Regions from separate parts of the Bacillus swezeyi genome, predicted to be linked through region 2. Evidence: riboswitches for the same ligand, from Rfam matches in the RefSeq annotation. Region 2 holds a riboswitch; the other holds the start of a gene.
What was found. Region 2 has a riboswitch for cobalamin ahead of RBH91_RS18445 (ABC transporter substrate-binding protein). Riboswitches for the same ligand answer to the same signal wherever they lie in the genome.
Positions count from the first base shown of each region.

Region 1: linked by a shared signal. The riboswitch ahead of metE (5-methyltetrahydropteroyltriglutamate--homocysteine S-methyltransferase) and the one ahead of RBH91_RS18445 (ABC transporter substrate-binding protein) in region 2 are both predicted to bind cobalamin.

Region 1 is NZ_CP133085.1:1,622,466-1,629,225, reverse strand. Features, by position in the region: gene RBH91_RS08065 (S8 family peptidase) at 81-1,034, shown strand; cobalamin riboswitch at 1,176-1,365, shown strand; gene metE (5-methyltetrahydropteroyltriglutamate--homocysteine S-methyltransferase) at 1,516-3,804, shown strand; gene RBH91_RS08055 (DUF5082 domain-containing protein) at 4,012-4,326, shown strand; gene RBH91_RS08050 (hypothetical protein) at 4,323-5,066, shown strand; gene RBH91_RS08045 (histidine phosphatase family protein) at 5,129-5,761, opposite strand; gene RBH91_RS08040 (guanine deaminase) at 5,910-6,380, shown strand; gene RBH91_RS08035 (hypothetical protein) at 6,439-6,760, opposite strand, start outside.
Region 2 is NZ_CP133085.1:3,680,816-3,691,379, forward strand. Features, by position in the region: gene liaH (stress responsive protein LiaH) at 1-472, opposite strand, end outside; gene RBH91_RS18420 (protein liaI) at 492-881, opposite strand; gene RBH91_RS18425 (pectinesterase family protein) at 1,052-2,005, opposite strand; gene RBH91_RS18430 (cob(I)yrinic acid a,c-diamide adenosyltransferase) at 2,123-2,692, opposite strand; gene RBH91_RS18435 (ABC transporter ATP-binding protein) at 2,689-4,077, opposite strand; gene RBH91_RS18440 (FecCD family ABC transporter permease) at 4,061-5,134, opposite strand; gene RBH91_RS18445 (ABC transporter substrate-binding protein) at 5,097-6,047, opposite strand; cobalamin riboswitch at 6,162-6,329, opposite strand; gene RBH91_RS18450 (GntR family transcriptional regulator) at 6,501-6,647, shown strand; gene RBH91_RS18455 (FCD domain-containing protein) at 6,702-6,935, shown strand; gene RBH91_RS18460 (SDR family NAD(P)-dependent oxidoreductase) at 7,121-7,912, shown strand; gene RBH91_RS18465 (glycoside hydrolase family 28 protein) at 7,948-9,258, opposite strand; gene RBH91_RS18470 (UxaA family hydrolase) at 9,273-10,564, opposite strand, start outside.

The DNA.
Region 1 (6,760 bases), 2.1 Mb from region 2:
TTAGCAAAATAAATGTTTTAAAATATAATCACGCACCTTGTAACCCATCTAAAGCAGCACAAAACAAGGAGGGCTTTGAAATGCAAATGCGATTAATTCCTTATGTCACTGACGCGAAGCTGATGGACGTGAATGAACTGCCGGAAGGAATCGATGCGATTAAGGCACCGGAGCTGTGGTCACAAGGTTTTAAAGGAAAAGATGTCACTGTGGCAGTGCTTGATACAGGCTGTGACGCAACCCATCCTGATTTAGCGGATAGAATTATCGGAGGCAAAAACTTCACTGACGATGACAACGGAAAAGAAGATCAGTTTAATGATTATAATGGACATGGCACCCATGTTGCGGGTACGATTGCTGCCAATGACAAAAACGGCGGGATTTCCGGTGTTGCCCCTGAGGCAAACCTTTTAATCGTTAAGGTGCTCGGCGGAGAAGACGGAAGCGGTGCATATGAATGGATTATCAACGGCATCAATTATGCCGTTGAACAAAAAGCGGACATCATTTCAATGTCGCTTGGCGGACCGGCCGATGTTCCCGAATTGAAAGAAGCTGTGGCAAATGCCGTCAATAGCGGTGTTCTCGTCGTCTGTGCAGCCGGAAATGAAGGCGACGGAAATGACCGTACAGAGGAATATTCATATCCGGCCGCGTACAATGAAGTGATTGCTGTCGGCTCTGTATCGCTGACGCGAGAATCGTCTGAATTTTCAAACGCCAATAAGGAAATAGATCTCGTCGCACCAGGCGAAGAAATCTTATCAACATTGCCTGGTCAGCAATACGGGAAGTTAACCGGAACGTCGATGGCTACTCCTCATGCCAGCGGCGCGCTTGCTCTTATAAAATCAATGGAAGAGGACGCATTTAAACGAAAACTGACAGAGCCGGAACTATACGCTCAGCTGATCCGCAGGACTCTTCCTCTCGATTATTCAAAGGCGCTGATCGGAAACGGATTTTTATATTTGACAGCTCCTGAGATTTTAGCTGAAAAGGCTGGCGAAACAAAACTTCTTTCCCTTTAACAACCGGAGCCGCCGACATTGGTCGGCGGCTTTTTCATGATGTCGGATAATTCCCGGCTGATAATGAAGAATCTTTTTAATAGTAAGAATTCAAAAATTATTTTGACTAAAAGAACATGAGGGTATATAATCTACTAAACAATTTCAACACTAGGAACACGGTAATCTAATGCGAGGTTAGATTTTAAAAGGGAAGATTGGTGAAAATCCAACGCGGTCCCGCCACTGTAAATGAGTAGGTTATTTCAAAAAACCCACTGTTTCTATATGGGAAGGGTGAAATAACTGTTGATCCACGAGCCAGGAGACCTGCCTGTTCTGATGCACCATATACCTACGGTCGATAGGAGGTGTTCGAGTTGACGTAACAATAGGCTACGTTTATTTCTCGTTCGCAAAAATGCTGTATTAGGCATTCACCTTCAATCTGTCCGGAGAGTGAGTGTCTTTTTTTATTGAACATTAAAAGGAGGATACCTGAATGACAAATGTGAAAACAAGCAGCTTGGGATTTCCAAGAATCGGCTTGAACAGGGAATGGAAAAAATCGCTTGAGGCTTATTGGAAAGGAAAAACAGATCGCGAGACCTTTCTGAAAGAAATCGACGAACAATTTTTTGCAGCGCTCAAAACTCAGCTTGATCAGCAAATCGATATCATACCGGTTTCAGACTTTACGTTCTATGACCATGTTCTTGACACGGCGGTTATGTTCAACTGGATTCCTGAAAGATTCAAGGATTTAAACGACCCGTTGGATACTTATTTTGCAATGGCAAGAGGAACAAAAGAAGCTGTATCTTGCGAAATGACGAAATGGTTCAACACAAACTATCACTACATCGTCCCTGAATACGAAAAAAATGCACAATACCGCTTAACAAAAAACAAACCGCTTGAAGATTATAAGAAAGCAAAAACGGCATTGGGCGTGGAAACGAAGCCCGTCATTCTTGGGCTCTACACTTTTGTAGCGCTGGCAAAAGGCTACGAGACACAAGACATCAAAGACATTTATCAGCAAATGATCCCGCTTTACACCCAACTTCTAAAAGAGCTTGAACAGGAAGGCGTCAAATGGGTGCAAATTGACGAACCCGCTCTTGTCACGGCTTCACCTGCTGAAGCAGCCGCTGCAAAAGAAATCTATGAGAAGATTAAAGATAACGTGTCAGGGCTGAATGTACTTCTGCAAACATACTTTGATTCAGTCGATGCCTATAAAGAACTGATTTCGTTTCCTGTTGAAGGAATCGGACTTGATTTCGTTCATGACAAAGGCAAAAACCTCGAGCACCTGAAAGCGCACGGCTTCCCGAAAGATAAAGTGCTTGCCGCGGGCATTTTAGACGGACGAAACATTTGGAAAGCCAATCTTGAAGAGCGTCTTGATTGGACGGCCGAGCTGATAAGCGGACTCGGGGCCAGCGAAATCTGGATTCAGCCTTCAAACAGCCTGCTCCATGTTCCGGTAGCAAAGCACCCTGAAGAACAGCTTGCCGATGATTTGATCAACGGTTTATCCTTCGCTAAGGAAAAGCTTTCAGAGCTTACGCTTCTGAAGGAAGGCTTAGTTTCCGGGAAAGCGGCCGTACAAAGCCAGATCAATGATGCAAACGAACACCTTCAAGCTCTAAAACGATACGGCGCCGCGACCAATACAGCTTTTGCCGAAGAACGAGACAAACTGACTGAGGAAGACTTTGCCCGTCTGACGGCATTTGAAGAAAGACTGCGGATTCAAAATGAATCTCTCGGCCTTCCTGTTCTGCCGACAACGACGATCGGAAGCTTCCCGCAAACCGCTGAAGTGCGAAGCGCACGGCAAAAGTGGCGGAAACAAGAATGGTCAGACGAACAATACAGGTCGTTTATTAAAGAGGAAACAAAAAGATGGATTGACATTCAGGAAGACATCGGGCTTGATGTCCTTGTGCACGGAGAATTCGAACGGACTGACATGGTTGAATATTTCGGTGAAAAGCTTGGGGGATTCGCTTTTACCAAATACGCCTGGGTTCAGTCTTACGGCTCCCGCTGCGTCCGTCCGCCTGTGATCTATGGGGATGTTGAATTTAAAGAGCCGATGACGGTAAAAGAAACGGTTTATGCGCAGTCATTGACTTCTAAAAAAGTAAAGGGCATGCTGACAGGACCTGTGACGATTTTAAACTGGTCATTTGCCCGCTATGATCTGCCGAGAAAAGAAATCGCCTTCCAAATCGCGCATGCCCTTCGCAAAGAGGTCGAAGCGCTTGAAAAAGCCGGAATCCAAATCATCCAAGTCGATGAGCCTGCATTAAGGGAAGGCCTTCCGCTGAAAGAACGGGATTGGAATGAGTATCTCACATGGGCTGCCGAAGCTTTCAGACTGTCCACTTCATCTGTTCAAGACACAACGCAGATTCACACACATATGTGCTACAGCAACTTTGAAGATATCGTGGATACGATTGAAGACTTGGACGCAGACGTCATTACGATCGAACACAGCAGAAGCCACGGCGGATTCCTTGATTATCTTGAACAGCATCCTTATTTAAAAGGGCTCGGGCTCGGCGTTTATGATATTCACAGTCCGCGCGTCCCTCCTACTGAAGAAATGCTGACAATCATTGAGGATGCGCTGAAAGTTTGCCCGGCTGACCGTTTTTGGGTCAATCCTGATTGCGGATTAAAAACGAGACAGCCTGAAGAAACGATCGCCGCATTAAAAAACATGGTCGAAGCCGCTAAACAAGCAAGGGATAAACTGGCTCAGACTGTTTAATTTCACAAAAAATTCAGGAGGGAACCATCCGAATGAACGGATGGTTCTTTTTCTTGCCTGCCGCCCTGTTTAGATCAAAAGAACCATTATCCAAAGTCTGTTCAGCGAAAAAACATTAAGACTTTTGATTCATTCGTACGATTTTCTTCCGGATTCTTTTCTTTTAACATATTCATAGTAGATGATGGAAGGGAAGGAAAATATGTAGTGATTGACGATGGAAATGCCCAAGAACGGGAATTAAGAAGAAAAGCATACCAAGAAGACATTCATTCTCTTCAACATTATGTGAGAGATTTGAATTCTGCCATAGCTGAGCTGAGACAGGAAAGCTCCTGCATTCTCAAAGCTCATCAAATGTATATCAATGGCTGGCGGGGGCAGGCACGGAAAATGTATGATGCACTTTTGGATGATCTTGACCGCGCGGAATCTCGTGTGTATGACAAGCTGAGAATCATTAAACAGCAAGCTGCCGAGGAGATCGAACGGCTTCAGCTGGAAGCCGAGAAGCCGATATGAGCATTCGACTGAATGTAAATGATTTACATGCTCTCGCCCGCCAATTTCGCCATTCACATCAGAAAATCAGTGATCTGATGCATCTTTTGCATCGTCACCTTCATGTCCTGCTCTCAAGTGTGAAAGCAGCGAAAACAAGTGATATCGATCAGGCTCAAACCGAAATGGAATATGAACTGAAAGGATTTTTGCATACGCTTGATGACCTGGAGCATTTGCTCCGCTATACTGAAACCCATATAAAAAAAACAGATCAAATGCTTGCCGACCGGCTTTTTCAGAATGGAGGGCACCTTGCCGGCTACCCGCCCATCATGTCGTTTTTGGCGGCTTCCAAAAGCTCCGCTGACGGCTTTAAAATGACGGCGTCGCTTTTGTCTGAACCGTTGATTTTAATGAAACAATTGAAAGAAAACGGGCTGTCAGGCCTGTTCACGGGAAACAGGAAGGCCTTATATATCCAGTTTGATGATCATGGAAAAGAGCGGCTGTGGTCTGTACGGCGCCTGTTAAGCCGCAACATCGCGGGGAACCTTTGCCTTTTGGCTTATCAGCAGGTTGCAAAAGGCCCTCTCTCCTATACGGCTTTCACGTTTGCCAAAAAAGCTGCTGTAGCGGCCCTGTCCGATCTCAAAACCGTATGTCTTCACGAAAACCAAAAAAACGCCGCCGCCATCCTGGCAAGCTTCAGCGAGAAAGCAAAACAGGAGCAGAATGGCGTCAATCATTCCCATACATAATAAAAGCCTGACCCTGGGGTCAGGCTTTATGTCTTTATCCATCCACAGGAGCAAGTACAGCACTACCAAATGACATTCGTCTGTTTGATTCGATGCTCCCCGTCTCCTTCTTTTAAAATGACTGCGCTTCCTTCTTCAGATATGCTGACAACTGCAAGCGCTGTATCATGGACATAGCTTGAGTTCCATAATTCACGAATCGGCCGCTTCTTAACAATATTCAAGAGCATCAAGATAAAAACAGAATGGCTGACAAGGAGAACATTCCCTTCCTTGTGCTTCTGGAGAATGAGAGTAAGCGCTTGTCTGACCCGCCTTTCAAAGTCCTGAAAACTCTCCCCTCCATTCGGCATGTACTGTTCAGGCGTTTGAAAATAGGCTTCCAGCATGGCAGGATCATGTTGTTTGATTTCGTCATATGTTTTTCCTTCCCAAGAGCCTAGGCCGATTTCTTTAAAGATATCGTCTTGAACGAAGGAAATGGAGCGGCCCTTTAGAATCGCCCGGGCAGAATCAACGGCGCGCCCGCTTGTGCTGACATAAGCCGCTTGAAATTGAACATCTTTCAGCTTTTCGCCGAGCGCCTTCGCATTTGCTAAACCGAGCGCTGTTAGATCGGAATTCTCCCAGCCTTGCATTCTCTTTTCAATATTCCACTCCGTCTGGCCGTGTCTTGCAATGTACAAGGTAAGCAAACAATCCTCTCCCGTCCTTATGATACTAGCATTTATTGTATTCGATCAACGTCTTCGGATCAAATATAAAGAATATTCTGAACTACGTTTGTTTTACGGGAACCATCAGCTATAATAAAAAGGCAAGACAACCAAGGAGGATACAGACATGAATCACGAAACATTCTTACAGCGCGCAATCGACCTTGCAGTTGAAAGCGTGAAATCAGGAACAGGGGGGCCTTTTGGCGCTGTGATTGTCAAGGGCGGCAAAATCATTGCCGAAGGAAAAAACAATGTGACAACCAGCAATGATCCAACTGCACATGCAGAAGTGACGGCCATTCGGCTTGCCTGTGAAGCACTTGGCGATTACCAGCTTGACGACTGCATTTTGTATACAAGCTGTGAACCTTGTCCGATGTGTTTAGGGGCGATATACTGGGCGAGGCCGAAAGAAATATATTTTGCCGCAAAGCATTCTGATGCAGCATCAGCAGGCTTTGACGATACTTTTATTTATGAAGAAATCATGAAAAAACGAAGCGAACGAAACATTCCTTTTTATAAAATGGAGCTTCAGGATAAACTGGAGCCTTTCCTCACGTGGGAAAACACGGATAATAAAATAGAGTATTGATAAAGGAGCTTCCTTTTTTCGGGAAGCTCCTTTTAATTTACAAAGTTTCCGATGCCGATCATTCTTTATACCAATCAAGTTTTTGATCTTCGGCTTCAAAATCCAGACTTTCCACTTTCCCATCCTTTTGGATCTCAAGCCTTACGGTTTTGCCTTTCAATTTTTCGGGCGCCTCGGCTATATCTCTTTCATAACCGGATGCTTTCTGATACGTTTTATCCCCCGCTTCGGTTTGGATCGTTACATCATGATCAGACTCACTGACAAGCGTTCCGATGACCTTTTGGCCGCCGTCAGCCTCCCGCTCATAGACGCCGTTTTCGTCAGCTTTCGCCTGGGGCATCAGCTCTGCCTCTTCCGCTTCCTGCGTCTTTCCGTCC
Region 2 (10,564 bases):
TTTTATTAAAGGAAGCATTCATATGTTCTTTTGCTTTTACCGCGTTAGCCCGTGCGATTAATGCATGTTTTCTGTCTTTTATGTCACGCAATTTGACTTCGAGCGTTTGCAGCTGCTCTTTTAATTCAGCAAGCTGCTTTTTCGCATGCTGATAAGCTTCTTGATATTCCGATGCTTTTTCTTCAAAATACTTCATTTCGGAAAGAGCCTTTTTGGCAAGCTCTTCTTCACCAGCATCAAAAGCAAGCTGTGCCTGGTTTCTGCGTTTGACGGCCAGTTTTTCAGCCTCCTCATGCTTCCCTTTGAAACTTTGTTCAATCGTCTGCTGTTTGACAATCGTATGCTTGGCCTTTGCAATATCGCTTTCCATATCGCGTACGTATTGATTCAGCATCACCCGCGGGTTTTCAATTTTATCCAATCCTTCATTAACTGATGCAACAAACATGTCTCTTATTCTTTTGAACGGCATGATTGATTCCTCCCTGTGTTTATTTATTCTTTTTCAAAAAGTCTTCCCACTCCGCATCAAAGCCGGTATCATATGATGCAGCGGAAGGCTCGGTTTTCTCTGAATAATAGATGCTTTCTTCTTGTTTTCCATCTTGCTTCATCATCTTCCAGCCGAAATAAACCATGGCGGCGGCAAGTGCGATGCCGATCAGAAAAGGAAGAGATCCTCCCAAAAACATGATGCCGATGATGGTCAGGATGACAGCGGCAAACTGACGGCCTTCTTTCCACTTTTTAATGCCGTAATAGATAAGCACAGCTCCAATTGCGCCTGTGATCAATCCGCCAAAATGGCCTCCCCCGAAAAACAGCGAGATGCCAAACAGGATCAGAAAAAAGCCGATGACTGATTTTCCATTTATCTTCATGCTTGCTCCTCCTTTCTTGTTCATGTATTCACTATAGTCAATTTCAGGCTTCGACAAAACGAGTCACAGATTGATTTTATTGTAAGACCAGAGTCGTAGGGCGGATAAGACCGCCAAATCAATGAAGACCGCTCTTTACTGAGAAAGAGCGGTCTTCATTGTTTGGTGAGCTATTGTTCAATTTTCGGATTCCAGCCGTCCAGAACATTTTCAATGGTCCAGTTTTCCGCCTCCTGATCTGACATCTGTCTTCTCGCCTCATGAAAAACCGCCCCCGGCCCCGTATTCCGATATTCATACAATCTGGCATCGGCAGCCGAGAAGCCCGACATATCCGTCCACCCTTCAGGTTGAATGTGAGCGCCGAGAGAACAATTATGATATAAAACGCTGGCGATGGCGTCAGGGTCTCCTCCCGGATGCCACGGACGGCCGAGATAAACCGTCCCGTCAGCTGCATCGCTTGTCAGCCTGCAATTTGTGATGAAAAAGCCGAACGGTTTCGTTATTTGGGTACTGGCGGCTGTCACATAGCCGTTATTGGTGGCGGAGCCGCGATCTGCGCTATGAATCCGGCAGTTTTCAAAAACCGCTCTCGCTCCTCCAAAAATAAAATCGACATCCCCTTCTATATAGCATTGATCAAAATATTGTGCGCCATCATTAACAAATAGTGTATCCTGCCTGCCGATAAATCTGGAATGTTTAAAAATCATTCGGTTTCCCTTCGCATAGACCGCCACTGCCTGAGTTCCAGTCGTATCTACTTTCGTTCGGTCAAACGAATTTTCAAATGTCAGGTTTTCCGCTTCAAAATCATCCGCATAAATAAACACACTGGCGCTTCCGCTCGTTCCGTACCTACCTCCCCCTTCCTTTTCTTTCCCCGCATAATTGTCATAAGTAATGACGGTGTCGTTTTTGTTTTCGCCAATCAGCTTGACAAACGGCTTTGTCGCAGGAATCCGAACCACTTCTTTATAAATGCCTTTCTTAATCAAAATCTCCTTTTTTTCATGACTGTACTCCGGCAAAGCATCGACAGCCTCCTGAACGGTTTTAAATTCGCCATCCCCATCTTTTGACACCGTCAGCCTGACCGCGGCTTTTTCGCGATTGATCATCCGTATTCCCCCTTTTTTGTTGAAAGCGCTTACTTAAAATTACGACAAAAAGCCGTTTTCCCCTGCCGGAAAACAGCTTGATGTAATAGATCGACAAAATTGCAGGGAATCAGCAGCCTACCGTTTACTTTTAAAAACAATGGCGCTTCTTTCATATTCAACATCTTTGATGTTCAATCTGAAATTAATGACCCTGGCAGCGGCAAACAAATAATCTGACAGCCTGTTTAAATAGCGGAGCGGCACATCGCGAATTTCCGCTTTTTTCATCAGTGCCACCGTCAGACGCTCCGCACGGCGCGCAACGGTTCTGGCAGCGTGCATATATGCCGCGGCCTTGGAGCCGCCCGGAAGAATGAACTTTTCAAGCTCAGGCGCTTCCTCACTGTATATATCAATTCGCTCTTCCAAAAATGCAACGGCTTCTTCCTTCAGCTTGGCATTCCCTTTTGGAGAGATGTAAGCCAAATCGCTGCCACAGTCAAACAGCTCATGCTGAATCTTGAAAAGCTCGCTTTTGACATCACTGAAACGTTCGCCGTCTTCAAGTTCGGCAAGCACAATGCCGATGAAACTGTTCAGTTCATCGATCGTTCCATAGCATTCGACACGGGCATCATCTTTATCAACACGGCCGCCGATGACATGTGTCTTCCCTTTATCACCTGTTTTCGTGTACAGCTTCACTGTTCGCTCCCCTTTCTCATCGCTTCTTTTATGCAATCATAAACGCTTTGGCTGATCAAAGAGCCAAGCGGCTCCGTTTTTAAAGCGCCGTCAAATTCGGCGCCGCTTCCGTCAGCGGCAATCAGTACACTGTCTGTGTGATGTACTGCCGGAAGCGGCCGGCCGGCTGTCTGCTCTTCTGCGAGCGCGGCGGCTTTTGCTTCCGAAACGGTTACTAAAGCCTGGACCAATGCCTTTTCCGACAGCTTTCCGTTCACCATCACCCAAACGGTAATGCCTTCTTCGTCCGGACATGCCATTACCGCGGTAAAAAGAGAAACAGCTCCTATAGAAAGTGACCGAAAAACCGCCTGTTCAGGTTTTACCGCCGTCAATGCGGCACAGGCTGAAGAAAGGTTGATTCCTTTTGCAGCGAGAAAATCGCACAGGTGACCAGGCTGCTCCTCTTTGGATGCATAACGGCTGATCAATGTCCTTTTCCAGCCGATACCGGCTCCGATCTGAGAAGAGGCCAGTACTTTAAGCGGCCGCTCTGTCTCCAAGAAGAGGCCCTCAGAACGCGCTTCAATAAGTAATGCAAATGGAACTGCTTCATCTGTTTTTTCGGCTCTTTCGGGCTCAATCATGATCTGCGGCCTTGACCGTTCCCGATGAAATAAATGCTTGACCGTTGTCTCATAGACTTCATTCACCTTTTGCTCTTGAATCACTTCATCCGTCGTGTGCAGCGCTTCAACCCCGCCGTTTTTCATCATCAGAAGCCTGTCGCAGTATAAGCTTGCAATGTTTAAGTCGTGAAATACAGAAACAACTGCAAGGCCCTTCTCAATCGACAGTGACTTGATCAGATCGAGGAGCTGCTTTTGATAGGATAAATCTAAAAAATTAGTCGGTTCATCCAGAAGCAGAATATCAGGCTCTTGGGCCAAGGCCTGAGCCAAGTAAACGCGCTGCTGCTCTCCCCCGCTCAGTTCATGAATCGCGTGATCGGCAAACTGAATGACCCCCGTCTCCTCCATCACTTTTCTTGCAATCTCTTCGTCGCGCTCGGCAGATTGTCTGAATATGCCTTTTTGATATGGGTAGCGGCCAAATAAAACCGTTTCTTTGACGGAAAAGCTAAAAGCCTGATCCGTTTTTTGAGGAAGCGTAGCCGCCAGTCTAGCCAAAGCTTTAGGTGAATACGACTCCAGCCGTTTTCCGGCTAAATGTATCGAACCCTCCGCCTGTTTCAGCGTTCCGTTGATCAAACGCAAAAGCGTCGTTTTCCCGCTTCCATTCGGACCGATGATCCCGAAAAATTCTCCTTTTGCAACTGAAAAATTGATGTGTTTCACGATATCTTTCCGGCCGTATCCACCTGAAAGATTACGAACGTCCAACATTGTGAATTCCTCCACGCTGCCGGCGAATCAAAATAAATCCGAATACCGGCGCTCCTATTAAGGCTGTTATGATCCCGATCGGCAGTTCAGACGGCTCGATAATCGTACGTGCCGTCAAATCAGCAAGCACCAGAAATCCGGCGCCGTTGAGGATGGAAAGCGGCAGCAAATGTCTGTGATCTGTTCCCCATATCAGGCGGATGATGTGGGGAACAACAAGACCGACAAATCCGATCGTGCCCGATACAGCAACGGCTGCCCCGGTTAAAACAGATCCGGAGATGAGTACGGCGATCTTTCTCGATTCCACATTGACGCCGAGCAGCTTGGCTTTTGCCTCTCCATATGTCATCACATTTAATTCTCTTGCATTCAGCAATAAACCGACAATTCCGCACAGAAAAAACGGCAAAAACAGAAAAATATAGCTCCAGCCTCTCATCGACACGCTGCCAAGCAGCCAATGAACGATCGGTTTTAAATCATCGCCCGTCAGTGCAATCATTAAAGAAATAAGCGCACCCAAAAAAGAACTGAAGATAATCCCGGTTAAAATCAATGCAGACAGCGTCAGTGACGGGTGGACGAGCCGGGCAAACAGCAAAACCATAAAAATCACGGCAACAGCTGCGGCGACACTCAGAAACGGAAGTGTGAAACTTCCGATAACCGGGAGCTGAATTCCGAAAAACAGAGTAACGACGGCTCCCACGGCCGCTCCCGATGAAATGCCCAGCGTATATGGATCTGCGAGCGGGTTTTTCAAAAGCCCCTGAAATCCGGCGCCCGCCGCAGCCAGCGCCGCACCGACGAGCGCAGCCAAAATCACCCTCGGAAGCCTGATTTTCATAATGATGTTCGCTTCTGTCGGATCAGGCTCTATCCCTTGAATACCGAACAATTCATGCAAAAAAACCTTGATAATAGAAGGAATGGGAATCTCCAAAGATCCGATAGAGATTCCCATAAGAATAGAGGCCGACAAAAATATCAAACTGGCGAGATATGCCGCAAAGCGGTTATTTCTTAAAAACGTCAGGGTAAATGTTTTCCGCAAGCTCTTCGACCCCTTTGATCAGCCGCGGTCCCGGACGGGTCACAAGGTCAGGATCCACGTCGTATACTTCGTTATTTTGAATTGCTTTTACATTGCTCCAGCCGCTACGTTTTTTGATCTCGTCGACAGATGTGGCGCCGTTTGTTGTCACGATCACATCAGGATTCAGCTTGACGATCGATTCCTCTGTCATCTTGGCCCAGCCTTCCTGTTCTGAAGCGGCATTTTTCGCATGGATCGCTTCCAGCATTTCATTCATGAAGGTGCCTTTTCCGGTCGTATAAATGTCAGGGGCGGGAGAAACTTCGACAAATACCTTTTTTTGCTCGCTTTCAGAAATCCTTTCAGCTTTTTCTTTAATAGCGGCAAGATCTGATTTCATGCTCTTCACAAGGTCTCCGGCCTCCTGCTTCGCACCGGTCGCCTCTCCAATCATATTGATCGACTGGTACGTTTCCTCAAAGGACGTCGCATCATTGACCGTTACCACCGGAATCCCGGCATCGCGCAGCTGTTTCAACCCTTCTTCAGCACTCTGCATCGATGAAGCATGGGCCAGTACCAGATCGGGATTTAGTGAGATAATTTTTTCCGTATTAAATTCCATGCCGCCAATTTTTTCAACATCCTTCACTTCTTTTGGATATGTATCAAAATCCGTCACACCGACGACTTTTTTGCCCAGGCCGAGGGCATATGTAATCTCGGTATTGCTCGGCATCAAAGAGACAATTTTCTGCGGTTCTTTTTCAATCTTGATTTCTTTTCCTGAAGCATCCTTTACTTCAGCCGGAAACGCTTCAGTTGTTTTTTCCTGTTTTTGCTGCTGTGCCGGCGCTTCCGCTGATCCGCAGCCGGCCAGGACACCAGCGGCCAAAAGCAGTGAAAGCAACAAACCTGCAAACTTCTTCATCTTGCTTCCTCCTCGGGATAAAATAAAAAACATCTCTACTCAGTAAAGATGCAGCAAACAATGAACGGACAAAAAATGTGCACATCGCTTACACCGCATCTGTCCTCGCAGACTACGCGCGTCATCATCCAGGCAGGCATTCTGGCTCTTGATCATCGCTTTCAGGCGCTTGTTTAGCATCCGGTTCGCTCCCAATGACAGCGGCGGGACCGCGCCGGGTTTTCACCGGCTTCCCCTTTTAAGCTGCTTCCAGGAAGCAGCACCTTTCTGACTCATTCGTATCCTAATTTCTGAATTATTATACTATAATCGGATCAGGCTTGTATACGAGATTTGAAAAAGGGTGTTTTCAAACGAATTCGCAATAGCAATTACGATATATCGCATAGCCGATACCGAAAAATTTCACTTCTCAAATCAGTCTTTCAGCAAATTCAATCAAGCGCTGGATTGTTGACGGGACGCTTGAGCCCCGTCGAAAAAGTCACAGACTTCGATCCCGCCGAAGCGATCGGCGTCAGCCGCACCCCTGTCAGGGAAGCACTCCTGCTTTTGGAATCTCAAGGCTTTGTTAAAACAAAAATTACGATCATGCGCTGACGATCTATCCGCCGTTCGCTCAGCTCCAGGTCTTGGCGGCAACGCTCTTGGCGCGTGAAGATTTATCCAGAGCCGAATTCAATTGCAGCCGAATATGAAGATGTACTCAAAGAGGGAAGGAAGCATGATGCGGCAGGGCTTGACGAACAGTTTCACAATCTGATTACAGAAACATCCAAAAATCCGTACATCCTTCAGTTTTCAGCCGTTCTTCTTTTTCAATCATTCCGCCAGTCCAAAATGGCAATATGGGAAATGGCTGCCGCATTCGAAAAAACGATCCGCTAAAGGCGGCTGAAGTCATGAAAAAAATGGGCTCCGTCCGATGGATGATATTCATAAAGCATTAAAAGAAAGAGAACAATAGGCTTGCCAACCTTTCTGAAGCACGATTTTCGACCACACCGTCCGGCTGCGCTATACTGGTATTGGACGCTTTTTCATCATACACTTTTAACAAGGATTGATTTTAGATGGATTTGAAACTGCAAAACAAACTCGTTTTAGTCACAGGTTCTACGGCAGGGATAGGAAAAGCGACGGCCGAAGCCTTTCTTGCCGAAGGTGCAGAGGTGATCGTAAACGGACGGACGGAAGAGAAAGTCCAGTCCGTTGTTGAGGAGCTTTCCCGATATGGGACTGTTCACGGAATCGCCGCTGATTTATCTGCCCCAAAAGAAAGCCGGACATTCGCAGAAAAAGCCGAACAAATCGGGGAGCTTGATGTTCTCGTCAACAACATGGGGTTTTTCGAAGTGAAGGAATTTGCGGATGTCACAGACGAAGAGTGGCTCAAATATTTTGAAGTGAACGTCTTAAGCGCCGTCCGCCTTTGCCGCGCCTTTTTGCCGAACATGCTGAAGCGGAACGAAGGAAGGATTCTTAATTTGGCGAGTGAAGCCGGCATCAAGCCGCTACCACAGATGATTCCTTATTCCATGACGAAAACCGCTTTGATCAGTTTATCAAGAGGTTTGGCGGAAATGACAAAAGGGACAAATGTGACCGTCAATTCGGTTCTTCCGGGGCCTACCTGGACCGAAGGCGTCGCCAATTATATGGAAGGGGCAGCCGCTGCGGAGGAAACCGATTTAGACACATTTGTCAAAGATTATTTCAAAGTGAATGAGCCGACTTCTTTAATTCAGCGCTATGCTAAACCGGAAGAAGTGGCCAGCACAATCGTCTATCTCGCCTCTGGGAAAGCTGCGGCCATCAATGGCTCGGCTCAAAGGGTGGAAGGCGGGATTATCCGCTCTATCTAACAAAAATCCTCTGCTTATCGGCAGAGGATTTCTGTTTATTGTTCAGATGAATCATAGCGCTTCCCGTTAATATAAAGATTTAAAAAAACAGGATCTTTCACATTCTTCAATTCCATCGGAATCTCGACGCCGTCAATCTTAGAATCGGTCACCTTCAGCCCGGTAACCGGTGAATGGTCATATGCCAAAACCCGAATTCCGTATTGTCCGCCGGTGCTTTTCAGCTGATCCACTTCAATGTCGCGGACGACCGGTTTAAAGTTTCCGGCATCTCCTTCTTCATATTCCATATCAATGGCAATCACTTCCCGTTTCAGGCTTTTTACAACGTTTTTGTAAAAATAAATGTTTTCGAGAATGCCTCCGCGCACTGAATTCGTTTTAATGCGGAGAGCCCTGTCCAGATTCGGACTGTCCATGAGATTGCCTTCGGCAAATATGTTTTTTACACCGCCCGAAATTTCGCTGCCAATCGTTACGCCTCCGTGGCCGTCTTTCATTTCATTATTCTCAATGACGATGTTTTCCGCCGGTATGTTGATCCTCCGGCCATCGGCATTTCTTCCTGATTTGACGGCAATACAATCGTCGCCATTATCAAAATGGCAATGCTTAATCACCACATTTTTGCACGATTCGGGATTGACTCCATCGGTGTTGGGCCCATGTCCGACCACCTTGACGCCGTCTACGGTCACATTCTCGCAAAGCACGGGATGAACCTGCCACATCGGCGAATTCAGCACGGTAACATCCTTGATCAAAATATTTTGGCAGCGGTACGGCTGAATAAAGTTCGGCCTTAAATAATGGCCTTTTCCAAACCGCCGCTCTTCAACCGGCACATTCCGCTCCGCCATCTCAAAGAGGGCATCGCGGTCTTTTTCCTGTGAAGGCTGGCCGTTTGTTCCCCGCTTCCACGGCCACCAATGCTCTTCATCCCCTTGGCCGTCCAGCGTTCCTTTGCCTGTCAGCGCAATATTTTCGGCTTCGTAAGCATAGATAAGCGGTGAATAATTATAAAGTTCAACTCCTTCAAATCTCGTGAGAACAACGGGAAGGTAATCGTCCGGATTTGGGCTGAACTTGATGGCGGCTCCCTGTTCGATATGCAGTTCTACATTGCTTTTCAGCCTGAGCGCTCCGGAACGAAACACGCCTTTTGGCACAATCGCTGTTCCGCCGCCTGCTTGATAAGCTTCATCGATCGCCTGCTGAATTGCCGCCGTTGAATCCGCCTTACCGCTGGCATCCGCTCCGAACTCAGTGACATCAAAATGGCGGTTTGGAAAAACGGGAACGGTGATCTGCCTTAAGATCTCCTCTTTTTTTCTATTCAGAGTCAAGTCTGACTCCCTCCTTACAATGTGACGCCTGTTTTAAAGATTGCCAGTTCTCTGAAATCGTTTTTTTCATTGTTCAGCTGTTTGCCGCTTGCCACTTCAAGCAGAAAATCGATCAGTTCCTTCAGAATGCCCTCTTCAGAAAGGTCTTCGAGCACCCTGCCTGCATTAAAGTCGATCCAATGGCGCTTCGTTTCATACATGTTTGTATTTGTCGACATTTTCATCGTCGGCACAAACGTGCCAAAAGGCGTGCCCCTGCCTGTCGTAAACAGGACGATTTGACATCCTGCGGCAGCCAGCGCAGATGAAGCGACAAGGTCATTGCCCGGCGCACTCAGCAAGTTCAGCCCTTTCTTTTTCAAAATCTCACCGTAGTCAAGCACATCCGTTACCTTTGAAGTGCCGGCTTTTTGCGTGCAGCCGAGCGACTTATCCTCCAATGTGGTAATCCCCCCCTCTTTATTTCCGGGAGACGGATTTTCATAAACCGGCTGACGGTGGTCGATAAAATACTGTTTAAACTCATTGATCAAACGGACGATTTTATGAAATACTTCTTCGTTTTCAGCCCGCTCCATAAGCAGCGTTTCCGCTCCAAACATTTCAGGCACTTCCGTCAAAACCGCCGTTCCGCCTTGGGCGATCAGAAAGTCGGACAGCCTGCCGAGCAGCGGATTCGCTGTGATACCCGAAAAACCGTCAGAACCGCCGCATTTCAATCCAATCTTTAATTCTGAAAGCGGTGCATCCTCTCGTTTGTCAAACTGTGCATGTTCGTAAATTTCTTTTAACAGTTTGACACCCTCGGTGACCTCGTCTGAGACCTCTTGGGAAAGAAGAAATTTCACCCGGTCATGATCATAATCCCCGAGTGCTTCCCGGAATTCGTGAATGCTGTTGTTTTCACAGCCGAGGCCCAGCACAAGCACGCCGCCGGCATTTGGGTGTTTGACGGCATTCGCTAAAATCGTTCTCGTATTGATATGATCATCACCAAGCTGTGAACAGCCGTACTGATGCTTTAATACGTGAACACTTTCAAATGGAGCGATGTCGCCGATCTCAGCCTTAAATTCTTTAATGATTAACTCTGCGACGCCATTTACACAGCCGACCGTCGGTACGATCCATAGCTCGTTTCTGATTCCTGTTTTGCCGTCCTTTCGTTTAAAGCCTTTAAACGTGAGCGGCTCTTTTTCATATGGATTTTCTGTAAATCTCGGTTTGTAGCTGTATTCTTCAACACCGCCCAAATTCGTTTTCACATTGTTCGTGTGCACCCATTCTCCCTTTTGAATGGCTTCCG